4 regions of the Thauera sinica genome follow, and region 1 is predicted to be linked to each of the others. Evidence: predicted binding sites of a transcription regulator. Region 1 holds the regulator's gene; each other region holds the start of a gene.

Region 1 (4,011 bases):
GCGTCGGATGGATCAGGTTCAGGTGGCCGACGAGGTCGGCGCCCCAGATGGCCTCGTCACCGACCGAGAGCTGGGCATCAAGGCTGCCGCTGACGCGGCTGAGCTGGAGGCGTTCTCGCTGTGCCTCAAACAGTTGCGCTACGCTGATCTGCCGCATCGGGGCCCCAGTTTGCGAACAGCGCGTGCAGGGCCGCCGTATCCGCCGCATTCAGCAACGACTCGCGGAAACCGCGGTCGCTGAACATCTGCGCCAGTTCGGACAGCAGTTGCAGATGCGTTTCGTTGGCCTGCTCCGGCACCAGCAGCACGAAGATCAGGTTGACCGGGCGTCCGTCCGGCGCATCGAACTGGACGGGCGCGGCAAGCCGCAGGAAAGCGCCGGCGGCTTCCTTCAGCCCCTTGATGCGGCCATGCGGGATGGCGACGCCCTGGCCGAGCCCGGTGGAGCCCAGCCGTTCGCGGGCGAACAGGCTGTCGAACACCGTGCTGCGGGCGATGCCCTGATTGTTCTCGAACAGCAGTCCCGCCTGCTCGAAAACGCGCTTCTTGCTGCTCGCGTCGAGATCGGCGACCACATTGGACAGCGGCAGTAGTCGGGAAATGAGGCTCATGTCGGGGGCGTGTGCCGTTTCGCGGAAACGGGGCGCGGCTGTGCGGGATGGTGGCTCGGGGTGAGGGTGGCGCGTGCGGAAAACGCGCCGATTATACGCTCACCCCGGAAGGAGGGCGGAAACCCGCCGCCTCAGGCTTCGGGGCTCTGATGCTTGAGCGCGTCGTGGTTGTGGTCGCTCTGCTTCTGCTTGTACTTCTGGACCTGGCGGTCGAGCTTGTCGGCCATCGAATCGATCGCCGCGTACATGTCGTTGTCGTCGCTCTCGACGAAGATGTCCTTGCCGCGCACGTGCACGGTGACTTCCGCTTTCTGCTTCAGCTTCTCGACCGACAGAATGACGCTCACGCTGGTGACGTTGTCGAAGTGGCGGACGACGCGGTCCAGCTTGGTGGACACGTATTCGCGGATGGCCGGAGTGACTTCGACGTGACGTCCGGTGATGTTCAGATTCATGGCAACTCCTCTTGTTATCAAAGCGTTTTGCGCAGACTGACCGGCGGGATATTGAGGGATTCGCGATACTTGGCGATCGTCCGCCGTGCGACCACGATACCCTGCTGGCCCAATAGATCGGCAATCCTGGCGTCCGACAAGGGTTTTTTCCTGTCCTCGGCCTCCACCAACTGGCGAATCAGCGCGCGAATCGCAGTGGAGGATGCCGCACCGCCGGTGTCGGTGGAGACGTGACTGCCGAAGAAATACTTGAGTTCGAACACACCGCGCGGCGTCGCCATGTACTTCTGCGTCGTCACGCGCGAAACGGTGGATTCGTGCAGCTCGAGCTGGTCCGCGATCTCCCGGAGGGTGAGTGGCCGCATTGCCACGTCCCCATGATCGAAGAACTGCCGCTGCTGGTCAACGATCGCCTGTGACACGCGCAGGATGGTGTCGAAGCGCTGCTGGACGTTCTTGATCAGCCAGCGCGCCTCCTGCAACTGGCCCGTCAGTCCGCCGCCCTGGCCGCGGTGCTGCTGCAGGATGCTGGCGTAGAGCTGGTTGATGCGCAGGCGCGGCATCGCCTCCGGGTTGAGCGACACCGTCCAGCGGTTGCGCACCTTGCGCACCACCACGTCGGGCAGCACGTAGCGCGTTTCCTCGGCGGAGTGCTGCGAGCCGGGGTGGGGGTCGAGCCGGCCGATCAGCGCCTGGGCGGCGCGCAGGGCGTCGTCGTCGCAGCCGGTGAGCCGCTTGAGCTTGGCGAAGTTGCGCTCGGCGAGCAGTTCGAGGTGCCTGTCGACGATCTCCAGCGCGAGGTTGCGGTCGGGCGAGGGCGGCTGGGCGCGCAACTGCAGCGACAGGCATTCCTGCGGCGTGCGCGCGCCGATGCCGGCCGGTTCCAGGTTCTGCACGTGGCGCAGGGCGATCGTGAGTTCGTCGAGATCGATCTCGAGTTCGGCCGGCAGCAGCTCCAGCAGATCCTCCAGCGTCTGGTGCAGGTAGCCGTCGTCGTCGAGCGCCTCGATGATGAAGCGCACGAGCGCGCGGTCGCGGTCGCTGAGCGGCGACAGCGCCACCTGCAGGTCGAGGTGGTCGCGCAGCGAGATGCCGGCGGCCTGGAATTCCTGGTAATCGACGTCGTCGTCGTCGCGGTTGGACGGGCTGCCGTTGCCGACGCTGGACCAGTCCATGCCTTCGTCGAGGCCGGCGGCGGACTCGCCCTCGCTGCGCGTGTCGCCGCCTTCGCGGCTGTCGGATGCCTCGTTGCCGCGGTCGGTTGCCGCCGTGGTGCTGCCGGGGGCCGGCGGAGGCGGTGCGAACTCGCTGCCGTCGCCTTCCTCGCGCTCCAGCATGGGGTTCTCGAGCAGGAAGCGCTCGATCTCCTGGTTGAGCTCGAGCGTGGACAACTGCAGCAGCTTGATCGACTGCTGCAACTGCGGCGTGAGCGTCAGGTGCTGGGAAAGCTTGAGCTGGAGACTGGGTTTCATGGACGAGCAGGGTTCAGAGGCGGAAATGCTCGCCGAGATAGACCTGGCGAACCTGTTCGTTGGCGATGATCTCGGCCGGCCGGCCGCTGGCGAGCACGCGTCCCTCGCTGATGATGTAGGCGCGATCGCAGATGCCGAGGGTCTCGCGCACGTTGTGGTCGGTGATGAGTACGCCGATGCCGCGCTCCTTGAGGAAGCGGATGATCTTCTGGATGTCGAGCACCGCGATCGGGTCCACGCCGGCGAAGGGCTCGTCGAGCAGGATCAGGCGCGGGTTGGTCGCCAGCGCGCGCGCGATCTCGCAGCGCCGGCGTTCCCCGCCCGACAGCGACACCGCGGTGTTGTCGCGCAGGTGGGCGATGCCCAGTTCCTCGAGCAGTTCGTCGAGCCGCGTTTCGATCTGCTCGCGTGCCAGCCCCTGCAGTTCCAGCACCGCGCGGATGTTCTCCGCCACGGTGAGCTTGCGGAACACGCTCATCTCCTGCGGCAGGTAGGACAGGCCGAGGCGGGCGCGGGCGTGGATCGGGCGATGGGTCAGCGCGCTGTCGTCGAGCAGGATCTCGCCGCCGTCGGCGCGCACCAGGCCCACGATCATGTAGAAGCAGGTGGTCTTGCCGGCGCCGTTGGGGCCGAGCAGGCCGACGACTTCGCCGGCGTCGACGTCGAAGCCGACGTCGTGCACGACGGTGCGCGCCTTGTAGCGCTTTTGCAGGCCGGTGACCTTAAGCAGACTCATCGGGTTGCTCTTTCAGCAGCTTGCGGATCACCTCCGCCGCGAAGCCGCGGGTTTGCAGGAAGCGCGCCTGGCGAGCCCATTCGCGCGCATCGGCCGGCGCCGTGCCGAACTTCGTGCGCCATACGGCACGGGCGCGTTCGAGTTCCGATTCTACGCACTCGGCGGCAAGCGCCGCGTCGACCAGTTCGCGCTCCACGCCACGCCGCGCCAGTTCGTTGCGCAGGCGCGCCGTGCCGAAGCGGCCCGCCTTGCCGCGCACCCAGGCTTCGGCGAAGCGCCGGTCGGACTGCAGGCCAAGCTCGCCCATGCGTGCGACCACCTCGGCGACTTCCTCGGCGCTGCCGTGGCCGGCCAGCTTGCGCGCCAGTTCGGCGCGCGAGTGGTCGCGCTGCGCAAGGTAGCGCAGCGCGCGCTCGCGCAGGGTGGTTTCGCTCATGCCGGGCCCCGCGGGCGGCGGGCTCAGGTGGAGGCAGTCGCGGCCACGGCCGCGACCGGCTGCATCTCGGGCAGGCCGACCGCGACGCGCACCTTGTTCTCGATCTCGCGCGCCAGCGCCGGGTTGGCGCGCAGGAACTCGCGCGAGTTGTCCTTGCCCTGGCCGATCTTGTCGCCGTTGTAGGCATACCAGGCGCCGGACTTGTCGACGATCTTGTGTTCCACGCCGAGGTCGATGATCTCGCCTTCGCGCGAGATGCCCTCGCCGTACAGGATGTCGAAGTGCGCCTCCTTGAACGGCG
Region 2 (4,011 bases), 970 kb from region 1:
AGCCGAGGCCCTGCGGGCCCGCGGCCTCGCCCTCGAGAAAGCGTTCCTCGAGGGCGACCGCGATGTTCTCGGGAAACCCGATGCCGACGAAGCCGCCGGTCGCGACGGTATCGCCGTCGTTGATGAGGCGGACGGCATCGCGGGCGGAAACGATCTTGCCGGTATCGGATGCGCGCAGCAGTTCGGTGATCGGGTGCGGGGCGAGCGGCATGGGCATGGCGAGTCTCCTCCGGGTTCCGGTCCGGTCACACCAGGCCGGTGGCGTAATAGACCGCGATCACCACGAACACGGCCAGGGTCTTGATGCAGGTGACGGCGAAGATGTCCTTGTACGACTGCCGGTGGGTCAGGCCGGTGACTGCGAGCAGCGTGATCACCGCGCCGTTGTGCGGCAGGGTGTCCATGCCGCCGGAAGCCATCGACGCGACGCGGTGGAAGACCTCGAGCGGAATGCCCGCGGCCTGGGCGTTGGCGATGAAGGTATCGGCCATGGCCGCCAGCGCGATGCCCATGCCGCCGGAGGCCGAGCCGGTGATGCCCGCCAGCGAGGTCACGGTGATCGCTTCGTTGACGAGCGGGTTGGGGATGGAACCGAGGGCGTTGGCGACGACCAGGAAGCCCGGCAGCGCGGCGATGACCGCGCCGAAGCCGTATTCCGAAGCGGTGTTCATGGTCGCCAGCAGGGCACCGGCGATGGCCCCCTTGCTGCCCTCGGCGAACTTGGCGACCACCCTGCGCCCGGCGAACACGAACACCGTGGCGATACCCAGCAGCAGCGCACCCTCGACCGCCCAGATCGCCGCCACCGCCTTGGTCTGCTGCACCACCGGCGCGGCATTGCCGATGACCGCCGGGATGAAGGACACCTTTTCGCCGTAGAGCAGCGGGATGGCGCTGGTGAAGACCTTGTTCATCACCCCGACCATCACCAGCGGCAGGATGGCGATCAGCGGATGGGCCAGCTTCTCGTGCTCGAAGGGCTCCGGCTCGTTGACGTGGCCGGTGCCGTAGCCTTCGCCCGCGGCGGCGGCCCGGCGGCGGCATCCTTCCAGGTACGCCATGCCGAGCGCGAAGATGAACAGCGCGCCGATGATGCCCAGCCAGGGCGCCGCGTAGATGTCGGTCTTGAAGAAGGTGGTCGGGATGATGTTCTGGATCTGCGGCGTACCAGGCAGCGAATCCATCGTGAACGTGAAGGCGCCCAGCGCGATCGTGCCGGGAATCAGGCGCTTCGGGATGCCGCCCTGCCGGAACATCTCGGCGGCGAACGGATAGACCGCGAACACCACGACGAACAGCGACACCCCGCCGTAGGTCAGTAGCGCGCAGACGATGACGATGGACAGCATCGCGCGCTCGCGGCCGATGAGCTTGATCACCGAGGCGACGATGGCCTTGGAAAAGCCCGACAGTTCGATGACCTTGCCGAACACCGCGCCGAGCAGGAAGACCGGGAAGAAGTTCTTCACGAAGCCGACCATCTTGTCCATGAACAGGCCGGTGAACATCGGTGCGACCAGGTTGGGGTCGACGAACAGCACGGCGCCGAGTGCGGCGACCGGGGCGAACAGGATGACGCTGTAGCCCCGATAGGCGACGAACATCAGGAAGGCCAGCGAGGCCAGTACGATCAGGAAGTCCACTTTCTTGTCTCCTCCGGAGTTGTCCATGAATGTGGCGCCTCCTGCAGCACATTGCGTGCCTGACGGACCAAGTCACTGAAAACACTAGATTTTCTAGATTTCTCCCGTCGTATGGCGGCTTCGGAGTGTCCGCCGTTCCGGACAGCCTGTCGGGCCCCGCGGACAGCGCGGACCGCGGCCGACTACAGCCCCAGGACGGCGATCTTTTCGTACAGGGCGGCGCGGGAGATCCCCAGCATGCGGGCGGCCTTGGCCTTGTTGCCGTGGCAGGCTTCGATCGCGGCGTGGATCGCGCGGCGCTCGGCCTGCGCCACCGTCTCGGCCAGGCCGGCGGGCGCGCGGCCCTCGGCGGCGGCACGCCATGCCGGCTCGACCGCCACCGACGGCATCACGCGGTCGAGGTCGGCCGCTTCGAGCAGGTCGGAATCGGTCATCAGCAGGGCCCGTTCGAGCACGTTGGACAGCTCGCGCACGTTGCCCGGCCAGCCGTGGCGGCGCAGCCGCGCGATGGCATCCGCGCCGATGCCGCGCACCGCGATGCCCTGCCGGCGGCAGATCTGCTCCACCAGGTATTCGGCCAGCAGCGGCATGTCTTCCGTGCGGGCACGCAGCGGCGGCGTCTCGAGGCGGATCACGTTCAGCCGGTAGTAGAGGTCGGCGCGAAAGGCACCCTCCGCCACCATCTTCTCGAGGTCGCGGCTGGTCGCGGCGATGACGCGCACGTCGGCCGTCTCCAGGCGGTTGGAGCCGACGGGCTCGAACTCCCGCTCCTGAAGGGTGCGCAGCAGCTTGGCCTGCAAGGCGAGGGACATGTCGCCGATTTCGTCGAGGAACAGGGTGCCGCCGTCGGCCAGCTTGAACTTGCCCTCGCGCCCGCGACGGTCGGCGCCGGTATAGGCGCCCGGCGCAACGCCGAAGAACTCCGCCTCCAGCAGGGTTTCGGGCACGGCCGCGATGTTGACCGCGACGAACGCGCCCGCCGCGCGCGGGCTGGCGGCATGGATGGACTGCGCCAGCAGTTCCTTGCCGGTACCGGTTTCGCCGAGGATCAGCACCGACGCCGAGGTGCGCGCCGCCCGCCGTGCCGCCTGCTTGAGTTCCGCGCAGGCCGGGCCGAGGCCGACGAAGCTGGTGAAGGAGTAGCGGGTGCGGCGCTCGGCGACCAGCTTGCGCTCGGCTTCGGCCAGGTCGGCGCGCAGCCGCTGGAAGCGCGCCACCACCGGCGTCAGGTGACGCGGATCGTCGTACAGCATGAAGCCCACCGCGCCCACCACCTTTCCGCCCGCATCGCGCAGCGGCAGGCGGGTCACCACGAAAGCGTCGTCGCCGAAATCCATGATGTCCACCATGATCGGCCGCCCCGACTCGACCACCTGCCGCATCAGGCTGTTCGGAATGACTTCCTCGATCGGCCGGCCGATCGCGGCCGCGGGCACGTCGATGCCCAGCCGCCCGAGATAGCGGTCGCTCATCCAGACCACGTTGGCATCGGCATCGACGATCACCGTCCCGTCGCACAGATCGGCAAAATGCGACAGAAGCGACTGCGACGCCAGTTGGCGCAAGGTTTCGCCGCGGCTCGTCATCGGCGTGTCTCCCGCTGTTCTTTGGTTGTTATGTGCAACAGGATAATCGCGGGGAGCGCAGAAAGCAGCAGAGCAGGTGGTCGACGCAGGGCGATCGCATGACGAGGTCCTGCGGCCGTCGGCCTGGCGTCGCGGCAGGTCTGGCGGCGGGGGATGCGTTGAGCGGACGAGTACGGTCCGAGTCCCGAGCGGCAGCGAGGTCGGGTTGCGCAGGACGCGGAGCGCATCCCCCGCCGCCAGACCGGATGCGGGCGATCATGCGATTGCCCCGCTGGCGACGCCACCGGCGGCGGGACGGCCGCCGCCGTGCGCCCACGGTGGCGGCGCCGGCCGCGCTTTTCAGTTGACGCCGGAGCGCCGGATCAGCGCCTGCAGTTCGCCGACGATGCCGCGGCGGAACAGCAGCACGCACAGCACGAAGATCGCGCCCATGATCACCGTCACCCACGAGCCCACCTTGTCCGCCAGCTCGCTCTGCAGGCTGACGATGACCGCGGCGCCGGCCAGCGGGCCGAGGATGGTGCCGAGGCCGCCGAGCAGGGTCATCAGCACCACCTCGCCGGACATGTGCCAATGCACGTCGGTCAGCGAGGCGAGCTGGAACACCAGCGTCTTGGTCGCGCCGGCCAGGCCGGCGAGCGCGGCCGACAGCACGAAGGCGAGCAGCTTGAACTTCGTCACGTCGTAGCCGAGCGAGACCGCGCGCGGCTCGTTCTCGCGGATCGCCTTCAGGATCTGGCCGAAGGGGGAATGGATGGCGCGGTAGATGATGAAGAAGCCGA
Region 3 (4,011 bases), 2.5 Mb from region 1:
GCCTCCCACAGGTTGTTGCCGAGCGAGTTCAGGCCGTTCTCGTTGCGGAACGTGGCCAGCGCGACCCGGCCGAGGTTGTAGGTCTGGCCGTTGGTGTAGCTGCCGACGATGAGGCCGCTCTGGTCCACGCTGAGGCTGGCCAGTTCGCCGGCGCGCCGGCCGTCCTGGCCGATGTCGTTGATCAGGTAGGTGCCGCCGGTCTGCCGCATGCCGGTGAAGTCGAGCATGATCATGAGCGGCGCCGCGTCCGGCGTCAGCGTCGATTCGACGTTCCAGGTCGCGGTGGCGCCGAACGAGGTGTCCAGGGTGCCCGAAGTCGTGAAGTGCAGCGACAGCATGGGCGAGGCGTCGGGCCGGTTGCCGTCCAGGCTCGGGTACACGTCCCAGGTGTTGATGGCCGGGTCGGCCTGCTTGACGAAATAGAAGGTGATCTCGTGCGACTTGCCCAGGCTGTCGAAACCCTGGATCGACGTGCTGCGGTTGTAGGTGCGCGCGTCCCGCCAGTCGGTGCCGGTCGGGAAGGGATCCAGCAGCGGGTAGGCGTCCCGCGGGCTGATCTCTTCCGCATCGAGGTTGCCTTCCACGGTCACCCTGGTCGTCGCTTCCGGCGCCGAGCCGACGTTCGGGATCTGCAGCTCCTTCAGCCCGCCGATCTCGTTCGGCAGGCCCGTGCCGATGTCGGGGATGCTCTGGTAGCCGATCAGGCGGTCACCGGTGGAGGTGATGATGTAGCCGTTCTTGTCGAGATCGAACTGGCCGTTGCGCGTATAGGCGTTGGGGCCGCTCTCGCGCGAGATCATGAAGAAGCCGTTGCCGTTGATCGCCAGGTCGAGCGGGTTGTTGGTCGTCGTCAGGTTGCCCTGGGCGAAGGTCTGCCGCACCGCCGTCATCGAGCTGCCGGCGCCGACCTGCTTGTCCGACACGGTGCCGCTCAGCGACGCGGCATAGACGTCGGCGAACACCGCCGAGCCGGTCTTGAAGCCGGCCGTGTTGGTATTGGCGACGTTGTTCGAGATGATGTCCAGCGCTCTCGAGGAAACGTTCAGGCCGCTCAAACCTTGCTGGAAAGACATGATCGGGGCTCCGGATCAGAGGATCTGCTTGATGTCGTCGAACTTGAAGATGCCCAGCGAACCGACCTGGAAGTCGGTGCCGGTGGGGCCGCGGATGATGCTGGAGACGGTGCCGAATTCCAGCGTCCGGCCCTTGACCGCCTTTCCGTCCTTCGTCGCCGCGACCTCGATCGTGTAGACGCCGTCGGCCGCGCGTGCGCCATCGCTGGCGGAGCCATCCCAGACGAAGTTGTGGCTGCCGGCGGCGACGTCGTCGAAGGCGATCTCGTTCACCTTCACGCCCGCCGCATCCTTGATCGTCAGCACGACCTTGTCCGCATCGGCATCGACCTCGAAGCCCCCCACCGCACCGGCGCTGGTCAGCGCCAGCTTGCGGCCCTCGACGAGCACGCTGTGGCCGACGAGCGCGGCCGCCTGCATCGAGTCGCTCGTGCCCTGCGCATCGAGGAAGGTCTGGAACATCTTGTTCAGCCGCTCGATGCCGTCGACCGTGCTCATCTGGGCGAGCTGCGAGGTGATCTCCGCGTTCTCCATCGGATTCATCGGGTCCTGGTTGCGCAACTGCGTGGTCAGCAGGGTCAGGAAGCGCGATTCCTCGGACTTCGTCGTCGTGGTGGAACTGGTGCTGCGGGCCAGGCTGCTCATCGTGTTCTGCGAAGACTGCGTGCCGGATACGGTACTCATCGAATTCTCCTGCTGGCGGTGTCCATTGCCGGTCGGCGCTTACTGTCCGATCTGCAAGGTGCGCTGAAGCAAGGTCCGTGCCGTGTTCATCACCTCGGCGTTGTTCTGATACGAGCGCGAGGCGGAGATCATGTTCACCATCTCCTCGACCACGTTCACGTTGGGCATCTCGACGTAGCCCTCGGCGTTGGCGGCCGGGTTCGCGGGTTCATAGACGAGGCGCATCGGCGCCGTGCTCTCCACCACCTGGGTCACCTGCACGCCGACCGAGGCGTCCCCCGCGGCGACCGGCCTGGCCGCGAAGACGACCTGCTTGGCGCGGTATGGCTGCCCGTCCTCGCCGACCACGCTGTCGGCGTTGGCGAGGTTGGACGCGGTGGTGTTGAGCCGCAGCGACTGCGCATTGAGCGCCGACCCCGCGATCTGGAAGACGTTGAGCATGCTCATGATCGGTCCCCGGTATCGGCTTACTGGCCGCTGATCGCGGTGTTCATCGACCGCAGCATGCCGTTGATGAAGGTGAGGCTGGCCTCGTAGTGCAGCGCGTTCTCGGCGAAGGCGGCGCGCTCGACGTCCATGTTCACCGTGTTGCCGTCGACCGCCGACTGCAGCTCGGTGCGGTAGCCGGTGAAGCCTTCGAACGGGCCGGCATCGGCGGACGGGATGTGGCCCGGCCGGGTGGTGGCCAGCGCCACGCTGCCGGCCTGCTGCGCCAGCGCCCCCTGCAGCGCGGCGCGGAAATCCACGTCGCGCGCCTTGTAGTTGGGGGTGTCGGCGTTGGCGATGTTCGAAGCGAGCAACTGCTGGCGATGGGCCTGCAGGTTGAGCGCGTTCAGGTGGAAACCCATTTGCTTGTCGAGCAGCGTCTTCATCGCCTCACCCCGGATTCTGGCGCCGCGCCCGGAACGGCCGGGCCACGGCTGATTGCGGAAACCGTGCAGCTTCCATGCCAGCGATCCTAGCCGCCCGCCGGCGGCGGCCGTCGGCCGATAAGGCGAGGAATCCCCGGCCAATTTCGCCGCGGCGGGCGGCACCGGCGGCAATCTTTGCCGCCGGGTTGCCCGGGGCTGCCGCGCCATGATGCAATCGCGCCCATGAACGAGCAGCCCAGATGCGCGCTCCGCGCGCGGCCCCCACGCCATCCCTTTCCGGGATCCCGCTTCTCCGCCGCCCTCGCCTGCGGCGCGCTCGCCCTGTCGCTGCACGCCCCTGCGGTCCGCGCGCAGCAGCCGCCCGAGGCGGCGGCCGACGCCGTGCGGACCTTCCTGGAGCGGGAAACCCGCGGCCTGCCGGGGCAGGTCCGGATCACGGTGAGCCCGCTCGACGCACGCAACCAGTTGCCGCCCTGCGCGGCGCTGACCCCCTTCCTGCCCGCCGGCACCCGCGCCTGGGGCAGATCAGCGTCGGCCTGCGCTGCGACTCGCCGGTCGCGTGGACCGCCTACCTGCAGGCCAGCGTGGCCGTGATGGCCGACCACCTGGTGACGAAGCGGCCGCTGCGCGCGGCGCAGATCGTCGGGCCGGACGACATCGAACTGCGCCACGGCGACCTCGCCGCCCTGCCCGGCGACACCTTGACCGATGCCGCGCAGGCGATCGGCCACCATGCGCGCCATGCCGTCGCGTCGGACGTGCCGCTGCGCAGCGCGATGCTGCGCATCCCGCCGGCCGTGCAGCAGGGGCAGCCGGTACGGGTGATCAGCGCCGGCGCGGGATTCAGCGTCGCCAGCGAAGGCCGGGCATTGAACAATGCCGCGCCGGGCGAGTCCGTCCGCGTGAGAATGCCCAACGGCCAGGTGGTGACCGGCACCGCGCAGGCCGGCGGCAGCGTCGAGGTCGCGTTCTGAGATGGAGCCCCGATGCTCAAGGCGTGAGCTGCTCCAGGCAGAACGATCGACGATGGTTCTTCATCCGCCCGGATGGCGCGACACGGCAGGTCTGGTGGCGGGGATGCGTGGAGCGGGCGAGGACTGTCCGAGCCCCGAGCGCAGCGAGGGCGAGTTCCGCAGCCCGCGGAACGCATCCCCGCCACCAGACCGGATTCCAGGCATGCATGCAATCGCCCGGCCCCTTCGCGCATACCGAGTAGAAATTCCGGTTTTCCGCGCTAAAGTTTCGTCAAGGTTCGCCGTTACCCCGTCTGAGACAAACTGTCCGGGAAAGCATCATGAAAATCGAGAACACAGGAAAACCGGTTGCGGCCGGTAGCGCGAACGAGGCCAGGAACCGGCCCGCCGTCGCCGGCCAGAACGTGC
Region 4 (4,011 bases), 2.4 Mb from region 1:
TTGCATCCTTGCTCGCCGACGTACGCGCCGGCCGCAATGATGCGCGCTGGCTGCGCGAGCAGCGCACGAGCCGGGCCCCGCTGGCCGAAGTCGTGATGGCGCAGTGTGCCCGCTGGACGCAGGGAGGCGAGATGTGAGCCGAACACCGCTGCGCATCGGCCTGTCGGCCCGCCTGATGCACAGCCCCCCGCCCGAGCTCGGCTTCCCGGGCAAGACCCTCCAATATCTCGAGCAGTCGATGGCGCACTGGATCATGTCGCACGGCGCGCTCGCATTGATGGTCCCGACCATCGGCGAACACCTCGGGCTGCGCCGGGCACAGATCTCCGTGCGCGACTACGTCACCACGCTGGACGGTCTGGTGCTGCAGGGCGGAGCCGACGTCAGCCCCACGACCTACCACGAGGATCCGCTGCGCCCGGAATGGAGCGGCGACCGCATACGCGATCTCTACGAGATCGAACTGCTGTGGGAGTTCGTGATCCAGGGCAAACCGGTGCTGGGCGTATGCCGCGGAGCGCAGCTCATCAACGTCGCCTGCGGCGGGACGCTGTGGCAGGACATCGCCGAATACGTGCCCGGGGCAGTCGCGCATCGCGACGGCGACCTGTACGACAACCACCACCATGCCATCGAGTTCGCGTCCGGCAGCCGGCTTGCGCAGATCTATCCGAAAGTCGGGGGCGGCCGCGTCAATAGCATCCATCACCAGGCTGTGCGCGAACTCGGCGCCGACCTGGTGGTCGAGGCGCGCTCGGTCGGCGACGGGGTGATCGAAGCCATCCGCTGGCAAGGCGCCGGCTACCTTTTCGGTTGCCAGTGGCACCCGGAGTTCCACAGCGGCAACGGCGACCTGCTGGACGGCAGCCCGATCATGCAGGACTTTCTCGAGGCCGCGGAAAAGGCGCGAGCCTAGACGAGATCGCGTTGCCGGCCCCGGGCGCGGGAAGTCGAACGAAGGGTGCGGTTCAGGCCGTCGCTTTGCGGCGGCGTCCGGCCAGTGCGGCGGCCAGGCCGGCGACGCCGAGGAGCGCGAGCACGCCGGGTTCGGGCACCGGGTTGACAGGCGTCCGCTGGCCGTCGATCGCGAAGGCGAGGTCGAACGCGTCCTCCGTCCAGTCGTCGCCGTCGTCGCCGCGCCATTGGCTGGAGCCGTTGGGAAGGCCCGTCTGCCAGAACCACTCGACGTCTTCGTTGCCGACCGACAGCAGGTAGGTGATCCCGCCCGCCAGGGAGAACGACAGGCCGTCGATCCAGTAGCGGTAGAGGGGGTTCTGGCCGTCGTCGTGGATCGCCGGATCCGCCAGTTCCCGATTCACCGCGCCCAGGTAGGTGACCAGCGGCGCGGCACCCCCCGCCAGCGAATCGAAGAGACGGACCACGAATCCGTCCGGGCCGGCCTCCGTCCCCCACCAGGCGATGCCTTGCAGTTCGCTGTCGCCGCCCAGGACGAACGTGTCTCCGTTCTGGTAGCCCACGCTGTTGGCCGAGAGAAAGCCCGGTCCGCCGTCCGCGGGGCGTTGCTGGACCAGCACGGCAGCGGATGCGGGCGCAGCCAGCGCTGCGGCCAGGACTGCGGCGGCACCCAGTTTCTTCAGGGTAGTGGGCAACATGCGACCTCCGGTAAGGGTTTCTGCCTGACGCTCAAGCAAGATCGGCGCCAGATATAAAATCAATTGCTTTCAATGGCTTGTGTTCCAGCCGGGGCGGGACCGTCAAATACGCCGACGCGCCCGCCCCGTCGCATCAAAGATCGAGCGGGTTCGGCTGCAATGTCCCCACCGGCTGGAACTCGAACTCCACCCAGTTCACCAGGAAGTCACTGCCGTGGAGCCCGGCACCGTCGGCATAGACGCCGGTGGCGAAACCGCCCCCCGCGCCGGCGTAGGCGCCGAACACGAAGTCCGTCCCGTCGTAGGCCCCGGCGCTGATTTCGACGGCGGTGAAGTCCGCCGTCGAATCCAGGCTCACGGTCTTGCCGCCGGTGGTCGAATCGGCGACGAACGTGGCTTCGTCCACCACGTTGCCGCTGGCGTCGAGCAGGCGCAGACGCCCGCTTTCGGCATGGAGCGTGCCGTCGTCGTTGAGGTAGAAGCGCGACAGATCGACGGTGACCTTGCTCGCGGCCTGTCCCAGTTCGATGCGCAGCACTTCGCGGCCGTCGATTTCCTGCCGCACGCTGCTGGTGGCGGCGGACTGGCCGCTGACGCCCAGGTCGCCGGAGTAATGATCGACGCCGGCGAGCGTGGTGGCGTTCGTTCCGCTGAAATTGACCGCGCTCCACGCCTCGCCCGTATCGGTGGCATCGGCCTTGTGGACGATGGCGGAGACCTTGTCCCCCAGCCAGGCGTCGGCGATCGCGTTCGGATTGCCCGAGGTGACCCGCGTCGGCGCCTCGCCGATGCGCACCGTCTCCGGCGGCAGCACGTTCCCTTCGACGGTGACCGACTTGCTGCCGGCGACGAAGCTGCCGTCCTCGTCGGTGACGCTGAGGGTGATGCCGTAATTGCCGTCATCGGCATAGGTGTGGCTGGCGTTGCCACCAAGCGCGGCGAACTCGGTGGCGGCGTCCGCACCCGGGTCGGCCAGCGTGCCGAAGTTCAGCATGTAAGCGCTGCCTTCGTCGACGCTGCCGGCACCGGTCAGTGCAATAACCGGCGCAACGTTGGTTACCGCCACAGTGAAGCTTGCGCTGGCTTCATCCATACCCGCTTCGTCGATCACCTTCACCGTGACTACGGTCGCGGCCGGACCATCCGGATAGACATGACTGATGTCGAAACTGCTGTTGCCAGGGGCGAGACTTCCGGTTTCGTCGGCCAGGCCATCGCCATCCCAGTCGATTTCGTAGGTCCAGCCATTTGCGCCTGCGTCGGCGCCATCGGTGAAATTCACGGTGCGCCCGAAAGCCTGGCCTTCGGCAACCTCGAGATCCCCACCGGCCGCAACGGCAACACCCGGGGTGACGTCATCATCCACAATCTCGCCAATCGCCCACAGTTCCGTATCCGTTCCTGCAAAACCGGCGTTACTGATTTCGGAGAGCCGCAGCACGAAGGTTTCGGTGGGCTCGTCGAGCGCATCGTCGAGGATGGGAACCTCGACGGTGAACGCGCTCTGGCCCGGCTCGATGAGGAACGTACCGGAGACGGGCGTGAAGTCCGCCCCGGCGCTGGCCGTGCCGGCCACGACCGCGAACTGCCCGCTGACCGCCGCGGCCGTCGGGCTGGACAGGTTCAGCGTGAACACGGCGGTGGCGCCGCCGGGCGCCTCCTGCACCTGGACGTCGGCCACGCTCAGGATCGGCAGGCCGTCCACCGCTGCCGGGGCATCGTTGTCGATGATGGTGCCGATGGCATCGAGCGCCGCCACCCCGCCGGCCAGCGCGGCGTTCTGGGGGTTGGTCAGCCGCAGCACGAACGTCTCGTCCGGCTCCACGGCGGTGCCGCCATACGGCGTGACCACGATCACCGCACTGGTCTGCCCCGGCGCGAACGTCAGCGTGCCGCTGGTGGCGACGTAGTCGCTGCCGGCCAGCGCCGTGCCGGCCACCGTCGCATAGCTCACCCGCACCGTTTGCGTGGTCGGCGCCGACAGCCGCACAACGAACTCCATCGTCGGGCTGTACGTGCTGTTGGACTCCAACACCTGCGCCGGCTCGATGCTGATCACCGGCACGACGCCACCGCCGGCATCGTCGTCCAGGATCCTGCCCACGCCCTCGGCACCCGCCCCCCCGGCGCCGACAGCACCAGCGAGAACTGCTCGGTGCTCTCCACGGCCGTGTCGCCGTACACCGGCACGTGCACCGTCGCCACCGTCTGACCCGCCAGGAAGGTCAGCGTACCGCTGACCGGTGCGAAGTCCACACCCGAACTGGCCGTGCCCGGTGCAGTGGTGTAGTTGACCGTCACCGCCTGATCCACCGGCTGCGACAGCCGCACCTCGAACACCACCTCGCGCTGGCCGCTGTGGCCTTCCACGACCTCCGCATCGCCCACCAGCAATGCC

The links. Region 1 encodes sigma-54, which starts transcription at its own class of promoters, with help from an activator protein. Its sites were predicted from a motif close to TGGCACGCTTNCTGCTNA; they were not measured.
Region 2: a site for sigma-54 is predicted at 1,687-1,704, ahead of CCZ27_RS21050 (GntP family permease). Genes of this name have one in related genera too.
Region 3: a site for sigma-54 is predicted at 2,692-2,709, ahead of flgB (flagellar basal body rod protein FlgB). Genes of this name have one in related genera too.
Region 4: a site for sigma-54 is predicted at 1,646-1,663, ahead of CCZ27_RS04875 (PEP-CTERM sorting domain-containing protein). Genes of this name have one in related genera too.

The regions. Positions count from the first base shown of each region.
Region 1 covers NZ_CP023439.1:3,856,899-3,860,909, reverse strand. The annotation lists gene hprK (HPr(Ser) kinase/phosphatase) at 1-157, opposite strand, end outside; gene ptsN (PTS IIA-like nitrogen regulatory protein PtsN) at 126-611, opposite strand; gene hpf (ribosome hibernation-promoting factor, HPF/YfiA family) at 743-1,066, opposite strand; gene CCZ27_RS16845 (RNA polymerase factor sigma-54) at 1,084-2,538, opposite strand; gene lptB (LPS export ABC transporter ATP-binding protein) at 2,552-3,274, opposite strand; gene recX (recombination regulator RecX) at 3,261-3,710, opposite strand; gene recA (recombinase RecA) at 3,734-4,011, opposite strand, start outside.
Region 2 covers NZ_CP023439.1:4,826,851-4,830,861, reverse strand. The annotation lists gene CCZ27_RS21055 (acyl CoA:acetate/3-ketoacid CoA transferase) at 1-211, opposite strand, end outside; gene CCZ27_RS21050 (GntP family permease) at 246-1,643, opposite strand; gene CCZ27_RS21045 (sigma-54 interaction domain-containing protein) at 1,826-3,229, opposite strand; gene CCZ27_RS21040 (branched-chain amino acid ABC transporter permease) at 3,569-4,011, opposite strand, start outside.
Region 3 covers NZ_CP023439.1:1,162,114-1,166,124, reverse strand. The annotation lists gene flgE (flagellar hook protein FlgE) at 1-1,073, opposite strand, end outside; gene CCZ27_RS05120 (flagellar hook assembly protein FlgD) at 1,089-1,757, opposite strand; gene flgC (flagellar basal body rod protein FlgC) at 1,797-2,204, opposite strand; gene flgB (flagellar basal body rod protein FlgB) at 2,225-2,629, opposite strand; gene CCZ27_RS24620 (hypothetical protein) at 2,852-3,223, shown strand; gene flgA (flagellar basal body P-ring formation chaperone FlgA) at 3,223-3,603, shown strand; gene flgM (flagellar biosynthesis anti-sigma factor FlgM) at 3,924-4,011, shown strand, end outside.
Region 4 covers NZ_CP023439.1:1,115,380-1,119,390, reverse strand. The annotation lists gene CCZ27_RS04885 (YbdK family carboxylate-amine ligase) at 1-137, shown strand, start outside; gene CCZ27_RS04880 (gamma-glutamyl-gamma-aminobutyrate hydrolase family protein) at 134-916, shown strand; gene CCZ27_RS04875 (PEP-CTERM sorting domain-containing protein) at 969-1,613, opposite strand; gene CCZ27_RS04870 (Calx-beta domain-containing protein) at 1,747-3,717, opposite strand; gene CCZ27_RS04865 (Calx-beta domain-containing protein) at 3,669-4,011, opposite strand, start outside.